DNA from 3 places in the Photobacterium sp. CCB-ST2H9 genome. Region 3 is predicted to be linked to each of the others. Evidence: riboswitches for the same ligand, from Rfam matches in the RefSeq annotation. Region 3 holds a riboswitch; each other region holds the start of a gene.
What was found. A riboswitch is a leader RNA that binds a small molecule or an ion and turns the genes downstream of it on or off. The one in region 3 is predicted to bind thiamine pyrophosphate.
Positions count from the first base shown of each region.

Region 1 (3,277 bases), 410 kb from region 3:
AACAGAAGTGCGCAATCTTGCCGGATTCCTGCGGCAGGGTTTCATCGTGGAATGCACGGGCAGTATCCGGGTCCAGACCCAGATTGAACTGGTCTTCCCAGCGGAATTCAAAACGGGCCTTTGACAATGCATTGTCTCGGACCTGCGCCCCCGGGTGTCCTTTGGCCAAATCAGCCGCGTGAGCACAGAGTTTGTAGGTAATCAGGCCAGTCTTCACGTCATCTTTATTCGGCAGGCCAAGGTGTTCTTTCGGCGTCACGTAACACAGCATGGCACAGCCATACCAGCCAATCATCGCGGCACCAATTCCGGAGGTGATATGGTCATAACCCGGGGCAATATCGGTCGTCAGCGGGCCTAAGGTATAGAACGGAGCTTCATGGCAGTGCTTGAGCTGCTCTTCCATGTTTTCCTTGATCATATGCATCGGCACATGCCCCGGTCCTTCAATCATCACCTGTACATCATATTCCCAGGCGATCTGAGTCAGCTCTCCCAGTGTACGCAGTTCGCTGAACTGGGCTTCGTCATTGGCATCCGCGACTGAACCCGGACGCAAGCCATCGCCAAGCGACAGCGCGATATCGTATTTTGCGCAGATCTCGCAAATCTCGCGAAAGTGCTCATACAGGAAGCTTTCCTTGTGATGTGCCAGACACCATTTCGCCATGATAGAACCGCCACGGGAAACAATACCCGTCACGCGCTTGGCCGTCATCGGGACATAGCGCAGCAACACACCGGCGTGAATCGTAAAGTAGTCAACGCCCTGTTCCGCCTGCTCCAGCAAGGTGTCACGGAACACGTCCCAATTGAGGTTCTCAGCAATGCCGTTCACCTTCTCCAGCGCCTGATACATTGGTACGGTTCCAATCGGCACCGGACTGTTACGGATGATCCACTCACGGGTCTCGTGAATGTTCCGACCGGTTGACAGGTCCATCACGGTATCGCCGCCCCAGCGGGTCGACCACACCAGTTTTTCTACTTCTTCCTCAATCGAGGAACTGACCGCCGAATTCCCGATATTGGCATTCACCTTCACCAGAAAATTACGACCGATAATCATCGGCTCAGATTCCGGGTGGTTGATGTTGGACGGGATAATAGCGCGGCCTTCAGCCACCTCTTTTCGCACAAATTCAGGGGTAATGTCTTTGGGCAGGTTGGCGCCGAAGCTTTGTCCCGGATGCTGCTGGTTCAGCACTTCATCACGGTAACGGGCGCGGCCCATGTTTTCACGGAGCGCGATATATTCCATCTCCGGCGTGATGATCCCCTTGCGGGCGTAGTGCATCTGAGTCACGCACTGGCCTGGCTTAGCCCGGCGGACACGGGCACGGAGCGCAAAACGCAGCTCATCTAATGTGTCATCAGCCAGACGCTCTTTGGTATAGGCAGAACTCAGCTCATCCAACAGCTCAGTATCATTCCGCTCTTCAATCCAGTTTTCACGCAGCTTTGGCAGACCACTGTAGATATCAATCGTCTGTTCCGGATCGGTATAAAAGCCAGAGGTATCGTAGACTCGTACCGGTTCGTTCGGCTCAAAAATCGGGTTATTTTTATCCCCGCCGACTAAGGAGTCAGCCTGAGCAATCTCACGCATGCCGACACGGATATCATCCCGGCTGCCGGTGACATAGATTTTTCGGGAATTCGGGTAGGCTTGGGTAGTGAGTGAATCAATAAATTGTTTCGCTTCCAGTCTCGCTTGCTTGCGACTCGACATAGCAATTTCCTTTCATCTGATATTTCTGGGAAGTTGCTTGACGGATGGGCGCGTAAACAAGAGGCGGACACAAGTAGGGCGTGTCGCATCGTCTGATACAGCAGCTGTACACGACAGGTACAGCTAGGCAGAAGATTTTCTCTTGTTCCCTTCGCAGATACTAATCTGATCAGGTTCAACGGATCCCGCAATGCGGTCTCAGCCAGTTGGCACTCCGACAAGTTTCAGCTAACGAGTATAAGAAAGGTGTATCCCGACAGCAAGCGGTCTTTACTGAATTTCAGGAATCAGTAAAAACCGTCACGCATCAGCGACAAATCAGCACATCGCACTTTAAATGCAGATCCAATTCACGACGGACATCTTCTCGCAACCAGTGCAGATCCGTTTTGGCATGGCCGACAATCACTAAGTCTGCATTTATTTTTGCTGCCAGTTCAATGAGATGTTTTGCAACATCACCATCATAGAGATGCATCGCGCGCACAGGCTGCGGAGAATGGGTGGCTAATTCAGACAACTGCGCCATTCGCCTGAGCTCCTGATCGTCATGGGCTTCTTTCAGTTGCAGCTCAATATCCAAAAAACTCAGATTACCGACCCCGGGCTCGACATATGCCAGGTGTAGGTCTGCATTGTTATGGCTTGCCACGACCCCGGCTTTCACGACCAGCTGCTGTGCCCGTTGATCATCTGGGTTGAGTGCCAGCAAGACCGTTTTATAAAGCTTCATCACCACCTCAATTCACGAACGCTTGCAATACAACACCGTATAGCACATTGTTTTGTGAATTACCTTAGTGACTGTCTCAACAGAGGGTTCATTTCATGGTATTAGTATCTGGTTTGATTGACAGAGACCAGCGTACAAATGAATCAACTCATCGTTTTAAGCTATGTTGCCTTTGGCGGAGCCTTTGGCGCATGTGCCCGTTATCTGATAGCCGAGCTGTCTGTTGTCCTGTTTGGACGCGGCTTCCCTTATGGGACCCTCGCCGTCAATGTCATCGGTTCATTTATCATGGGACTGCTGATGTCAGCCCTGAATCAGGGAATGATTGAAGCCTCACCATGGCGTCCGATTCTCGGATTGGGCTTTCTCGGCGCCCTCACGACATTTTCAACATTCTCCATGGATAACGTCGTCCTGCTTCAGCACGGCGAGTACGCCAAGATGACACTGAACCTGCTCTTAAATGTATTCCTGAGTATTTCTGCCTGCTTTATTGGCTATCAGCTGATGATGAGAAGCTAAGACTGACGTGAGAGTTTAGATTGGTACCAGCCTCATCATAGATGAGGCTTTTTTTCGATTTGGGCTCGAATAAATTCAGCATTCTGAGGATGTAATGCCGTACGGTATCGCGTTAGATAAACGCTGAAAACGAAAAAGCTCCCGCATTTCTGCGAGAGCTTAAAAGAGATGGCAGGGGTGGAGAGATTCGAACTCCCAACACGCGGATTTGGAATCCGCTGCTCTGCCAATTGGAGCTACACCCCTGTCGTGTGGTAAGTATTGTATATAGACTGATGATAATTACCAGC
Region 1 is NZ_CP100425.1:3,510,363-3,513,639, forward strand. It holds gene thiC (phosphomethylpyrimidine synthase ThiC) at 1-1,732, opposite strand, end outside; TPP riboswitch at 1,862-1,959, opposite strand; gene L4174_RS16175 (universal stress protein) at 2,040-2,465, opposite strand; gene crcB (fluoride efflux transporter CrcB) at 2,604-2,987, shown strand; tRNA gene L4174_RS16185 (tRNA-Trp) at 3,157-3,233, opposite strand.
Region 1: it holds a riboswitch for thiamine pyrophosphate, as region 3 does, so the genes downstream of both, thiC (phosphomethylpyrimidine synthase ThiC) here and thiB (thiamine ABC transporter substrate binding subunit) in region 3, are expected to answer to the same signal.

Region 2 (3,277 bases), on a different replicon from region 3:
CCAACAGTCAGCTCTGGGGTAACGCCTGGCAGAATATCTGGGAATGGGGTGTTGCTGACCGTGCCTATAATCTGGCAAACAACGACTATAAAGTTGTTTACAACCATGCCAGCCACCTGTATTTCGACCATCCATACGAGCCGGATCCAAACGAACGCGGTTACTATTGGGCGCCACGTTTCACCGACACCCGGAAGACCTTTGGTTACATGCCGGATGATGTGTTCGCAAATGCCGACTTCACCCGTGCCGGTGCACCAATTACGAAAGAAGACGTGGTTGCCGGTGCTGGTGTGAAAAAACTCCTGAAACCTGAAAATGTATTGGGTATTCAGGGTTCGCTGTGGGCTGAAACAGTCCGTACTGAAGCTCAGTTCGAAGGGATGACTTTCCCGCGTGTTCTGGGTCTGGCCGAGCGTGCATGGCATACGGCGGGCTGGGAAGCCAATGACAACGCTGGCACCCCTGTAGACAAGGCAGCCCGTAATACGGACTACAACCGCTTCGCAAACCTCCTGGGCCAGAAAGTGCTGCCGAAACTGGAGCAAAGCGGCATTACGTTCAACCTGCCTGTCCCTGGCGGCGTCCTCGAAAATGGTGTCCTGAAGGCGAACTCCACCTTCCCTGGCCTGACCATTGAGTACTCAGTCGATCAGGGCGCAAGTTGGCAGGCTTATGATCGCCTCAATCCACCAGCAGCGGCGAGTGGTGTCCAGCTGCGAACAGTGTCTGGTGACCGAAGCAGCCGGATTACAACAGTGAATTAAGCAACATCATTGCCCGAACGATAAAGAGCTCCGTCAGGAGCTCTTTTCATTCATCAATCGGGTGCTTTGCTACTCGGGAGCAGCCCAGACAGCAAGTTCATTACCACTCGGTTCTGTAAAGTGGAACCGGCGGCCTCCGGGAAACGCAAAAATCGGTTTCACAATTTTGCCGCCCGCTTCGATGACTTTTTGCTCTGTCGCTTCTAAATTATCACTGTACAGCACAATTAAAGCCGCACCTTTTTCTGATTCAGATTTCAGGGGCGCCGCATAAAATCCCCCATCCAGCCCCTGATCCGAAAAAGCTGTATATTCATCACCATAATCTGTAAATGACCAGCCAAAAGCGGATTCAAAAAAAGCTTTTGTTGCCGGCAGGTTACTTGCAGGAAATTCAACGTAATTAATCTGATGATGCTGTTTCACTGAATGTCTCCAGAATTATTGACGGTAACGATATCATAGGCTTTCTTTAACACCTCTGTCCGGAGCCCGCACAGATTTTCTGGAATTCTTTTGCTTTCTTCAAAAAAACAGGGTTAGAATGCCAACGCAAAATGATACTGAAGACAACAAGCTTCGGTTGAACATACAGAATGATTAAACGTTAGTCGGGGAGTCGAAAGGCTGAGACCACGCTGTGGGACCCGTTGAACCTGATCCAGCTCATACTGGCGTAGGGAACTAGCAGACTTGCCTGCCACTAAGCGCCAATTCCTGACGGCTCAGTGACCATCGCGACTGTTCGTCATCCCTGCCCCATCATGAATCATGATATTGATGCCAAGGGATGAAAATGAACAAGCCAGCTCACCATGAACTTTCCCCAGAAATTAAAACCCCGATTACACTGACAATTGCAGGTTCAGACAGTGGTGGTGGTGCCGGGATACAGGCTGATATCAAAGCCATTTCGGCAACTGGCGGCTATGCCTGTTCGGTTATCACGGCACTGACGGCTCAAAATACACAGAGCGTAACGGGTATTTTTCCGGTCAGCCCGGCGTTTGTTGAACAACAGCTGGATGCTGTCTTCAGCGACCTTGATATCCAATCGGTAAAAATAGGCATGCTGAGTGATGCGACTATCATTCGTGCTGTTGCTAAAAAACTGCGTCAATACCGGCCGAAATTCATCGTTCTCGACCCGGTGATGGTTGCAACCAGCGGTGACTTATTACTGGAAGCCGAAGCCATTTCCACTCTGAAGTCAGAACTTCTTCCTCTGGCAACACTGATCACGCCAAATCTGCCAGAAGCAGTCGCTTTAACCCATGTTTCATCCCTTTCTGGTACAGTTTCAACTGTTGTGTACACAAAAGAAACAGAAGAAAAAGAAGCGCTGATTGAGCAGTTGAAACAACTCAACACTGAAGCTGTTTTGCTGAAAGGGGGACATTGGGAACAGGAAGCACAAAGCACGGACTATCTCATCCTAGAAAGTGACACCGTCACCCTAACTGCTTCGCGAGTTCAGACGCAGAACACGCATGGCACGGGATGCACGCTGTCTGCAGCGATTGCTTCTTATCTGGCTCAGGGATACACCCTCACAGAAGCCGTGACACGCGGGAAAGCCTATCTGACGCAAGCCCTGTTACATGCGGATCAACTTCGGATTGGCCAAGGTCATGGCCCGGTTCATCACTTCTATTCACTCCAGCCGCGTTAAGGAGAAGCAGGTGCCTGAGCAAATCATCACTCGTCAGGAAGAAAACCACATGACTGACCGGCAGGCAGGCTTGGGGGTTCAGCTGAATAATATTCGTCTGCATTACCCTGATCAGGAAATGCCATTATTCAGACAGCTGAATCTCAGTTTAATCCCAGGCCAGTGGCATTGCATTCTCGGGCAAAGCGGATGCGGTAAAACCACATTACTCAGGCTACTAGCCGGATTATTACCTGCCGACGTCCATTGGCAAGGGAGCATTAAAACCAGCAGCAACCAACCTGTGAATGCACAGATTGCCTATATGGCTCAGCAGGATTTACTGCTTCCCTGGCTGAATGTGCTTGATAATGTTTGCTTTGGTGTTCAGCTCAAACACGGAAAAGTCAGTGAGACGCATCAGTCACAAGCGATTGAACTGTTAGAACGCGTCGGCTTAAAAAAATACATCTCTACCCCCCCATCAAGGCTCTCTGGCGGAATGCGTCAGCGGGTTTCACTCGCCCGAACCCTGATGCAGGACCAGCCACTCGTATTAATGGATGAACCTTTTTCAGCACTGGATGCTGTCACACGATACAAATTGCAGGATCTGGCTGCAGAACTGCTGGAAAACCGAACCGTACTGCTCATTACACATGACCCTCAGGAAGCACTCCGTCTGGGACACTCTGTGTTCCTGATGCAAGGCCAGCCCGCAAAAATCACCTCGCTGCCAACCCCGGACGGGACGATTCCGCGTGAAATCGACGCCCGTCTTGTGAATTGTCAGCAGCAGATCCTGAAAGCCCTGAGTTTGGTAAACCAACACAATGACTAAATTATTGGCTCAATGGCA
Region 2 is NZ_CP100426.1:623,239-626,515, forward strand. It holds gene L4174_RS19425 (family 20 glycosylhydrolase) at 1-767, shown strand, start outside; gene L4174_RS19430 (VOC family protein) at 837-1,193, opposite strand; TPP riboswitch at 1,370-1,467, shown strand; gene thiD (bifunctional hydroxymethylpyrimidine kinase/phosphomethylpyrimidine kinase) at 1,564-2,439, shown strand; gene L4174_RS19440 (ABC transporter ATP-binding protein) at 2,489-3,259, shown strand; gene L4174_RS19445 (ABC transporter permease) at 3,252-3,277, shown strand, end outside.
Region 2: it holds a riboswitch for thiamine pyrophosphate, as region 3 does, so the genes downstream of both, thiD (bifunctional hydroxymethylpyrimidine kinase/phosphomethylpyrimidine kinase) here and thiB (thiamine ABC transporter substrate binding subunit) in region 3, are expected to answer to the same signal.

Region 3 (3,277 bases):
AGCACAGCAGCATCTGCCACAGCGCCAGCATGGCACCGGCCGCTAAATCAAAGTCATATCGCAGCGCCTGATAAATGGCCAGCTCGATGGTGGTTGCTTTCGGGCCGCCGCCCAGAGACATGATGACGGCAAAACTGGTGAAACAGAGCATGAAGACCAGACCTGCCACCTGCGGCAGTTGCTGACGCAGCCGCGGCCAGGCGACCAGCCGGAACAGCGGCCAGCCTCGCATCCCTAAGTGTGCGGCGAGCTGATGCTGTTCGGCGGGAATGCCTTCCAGACTTTGCAGCAGCAACCGGCTGGCCAGCGGCAGGTTAAGAAAAACATGGGCCAGCAGAATGCCGTTCAGGCCATAAAGACTGAAAGGCAGTTTCATCTCCAGCGTCGCCAGCCACTGGGCCAGCAGGCCGCTGTTGCCATAAATGGCCAGCAGGCCGAACACGGCGACCAGAACCGGCAGAACGACGGTCATGGCGAACAGGCGCAGCAGCAGCGCCCGGCCGGGAAAACGGCGGCGTGACAGGGCATAAGCGACTGGGATGGCCGGGAGCACGCTCAGCAGCGTCGATAGAATGGCCTGCTGAAAACTGAATGCAGTAACATGGCGCAGGTAAGGATCCTGCCAGAGCGCCAGCGGCCGGATGTCGGTCGCCTGCGTCAGCAGAGCGCTGAGCGCTCCGCCGACCAGGATCAGAATGAGCCCGGCACTCAGCAGGCCGGGCAGGCTGGAACGGGAAAGTAACAACGTCAGTCCTACAGGATTATTGCGTCAGGGCTGTTTGCCATTCGCGGACCCAGGTTTTGCGCTCTTTCGCAACTTCGTCAGCACTGAATTCCAGCGATTTGGCCGGACGCGGCAGTGCCTTGAACGCTTCAGGCAGCGGCTGATCGGTGACCGGATACATCCAGTTGCCGGTCGGGATCTGGGACTGGAAGCCCGGCGTCAGGATAAAGTTCATGAACTTATCCGCCAGCGCCTGATTTGGGCTGTGCTTCAGTTTAGCGGCAACTTCCACCTGCATGTAGTGGCCTTCACTGAAGTTGGCCGCTTTATATTTGTCTTCCTTCTCGGCAATGATGTGATAGGCCGGGGAAGTGGTGTAAGACAGCACCAGATCGGTCTCGCCCTTGAGGAACATATTGTAGGCTTCTGACCAGCCTTTGGTGACGGTCACGGTCTTCTTGGCCAGTTGCTGCCAGGCATCAGAGGACTGATCACCGTAGACGGATTTCACCCACAGCATCAGACCCTGCCCCGGGGTCGAAGTACGCGGATCCTGATAGATCAGGTTCAGGTCGTCACGTTCGACCAGCGCTTTCAGGCTGGCTGGCGGGTTCTTGAGCTTCTGGCTGTTGTAAATAAAGGCGAAATAACCGTAATCGAAAGGCACGAAGGTTTGATCCTGCCAGCCCCCCGGAATGGTGACAGCGGATGTGTCGACACCGCTTTTTGCCAGCAGCCCGGTTTTCTTCGCTTCCGTCATCAGGTTGTTGTCCAGACCCAGCAGGACATCGGCCTTCGTGTTTTTGCCTTCCAGACGGACACGGTTGAGGATGGACACCCCATCGTCCAGCGCGACGAACTGTAAATCACAGCCACATTCTTTTTCGAAGGTTTTTTCAATTGCAGGGCCCGGGCCCCAGTCTGCGGTAAACGAACTGTAGGTGTATACCGTCAGAGTCGGTTGAGCAGCGGCTGCAGACGAGGCGGCAACCAGTAAGGGTAAAGCTGTCAGTATGTGTTTCACAAAGCGCTCCTGAGTACCTGCTTGGCAGGGAATTCCGATTTCTTCAAGGCGCGGCGTTGAGTGAGCGGGAGCACGTCCCGGGAAAGTCACGAAAAGGGAAAGTAATGATGTGCTTTCAGTTTCTCAATTCCTACGCCAGCATGACCTGGTTCAGGTTCAATGGGTCCCGTGTGCTGCATATACATAAACAGACACGATCTCAGTCCGGAGACTCCCCATGAGAACGGCTCTCATTGTAAACGGGGCGGGCACGGGTTGCCAGCCGGAATTATCAGCGGATGCCAGTCTGGGAGCCGGGAACTAGCGAATCTCATTCAGGCGCCAGTCATAATCATACCTTGGGCTGGTGAGCGTGACCGGCTGTTTGCGGTAGCGGTTGAGGTGTTTCTGCAGATCTGTCAGTGAGCCGAAATCAAACTGATACCAGTCATAAATCGAAGACAGCCGGACTTGACCGCCTTTGTCATCGACCCCTTTGGGGCTGTTGATGAACCGGCGTGCGGCGCCGTCGAGCTGAGCATTGATCTGGTCGGCATGCATGACTTCCGGCAGCAGATCCGGGCAGCCCAGACTGGCGCAGTTCACCACATAGTGAATGCGTTTGTCCTGCCAGATCGGGCGGAGAATACGGTGCTCGATATCGTTCAGGGACAGTTTTTTGCCGTCAATGGTGATCAGCTGTTCATCCCAGGGCCCGAAACTGAACAGCCCCCCCAGCTTGGTAATTGAGCTGACCGGATAGTGGTCGAGGATCACTTTGACGGTCAGCGCATTGTAGATATTCACCCAGTAAGCGAACTGCTCATTGCGGTTCAAACGACGGGGATCGCGTGAGGTCAGCCCGGCAATATACTGATTCAGGCTGCTTTTATCTTGCGGACTGACCGCAGCGTAGCGAAAACGGGTCTGTTGTGGGGCGACGAGCAGGTAGGTGTTCAGCAGACTTTGCCAGGCGCTGTGATCTACTGTGGTGGTGCTTTGGGGGTTGCTGGTTTGCCAGAACGGCCAGAGGTCGGCTTTCGGCGCGGCCATGGGGGCTGATGAGAAGCTGAGTAAAATCAGGACAGTGAATAAAGGCAGAGCCCGGCGGAACGAAAACATGTGAACACCTCTGTAGATGGCTGATATCTAAGAGACCGAAAGGAAACGCGTTTCTTTCTGGTTCGTGTGATGTCTTGCCTGCAGACCTGAACAAAACACCCTGCCGGAGCAGGGTGTCTGAGGCTGACTCTTGAGTATAGATCAGGCTAAGAAAGCCGGGATCTTGCTTTCATATTCCGCGATTTTATCTTCGTGTTGCAGCGTCAGGCCAATGTTATCCAGACCGTTCAGCAGGCAGTGGCGGCGGAACTCGTCGATTTCAAATGAATACGATTTGCCGTTGGCACTGACCGTCATGGTTTCCAGATCAACCGTCACTTCGGCGCCTTCATTGGCTTCGACATACTGGAAGATTTCGTCCACTTCCGTTTCTGTCAGGCGTACCGGCACCATCTGGTTATTGATTGAGTTACCGTAGAAGATATCGG
Region 3 is NZ_CP100425.1:3,104,095-3,107,371, reverse strand. It holds gene thiP (thiamine/thiamine pyrophosphate ABC transporter permease ThiP) at 1-745, opposite strand, end outside; gene thiB (thiamine ABC transporter substrate binding subunit) at 762-1,748, opposite strand; TPP riboswitch at 1,858-1,976, opposite strand; gene L4174_RS14210 (DUF547 domain-containing protein) at 2,049-2,849, opposite strand; gene leuD (3-isopropylmalate dehydratase small subunit) at 2,991-3,277, opposite strand, start outside.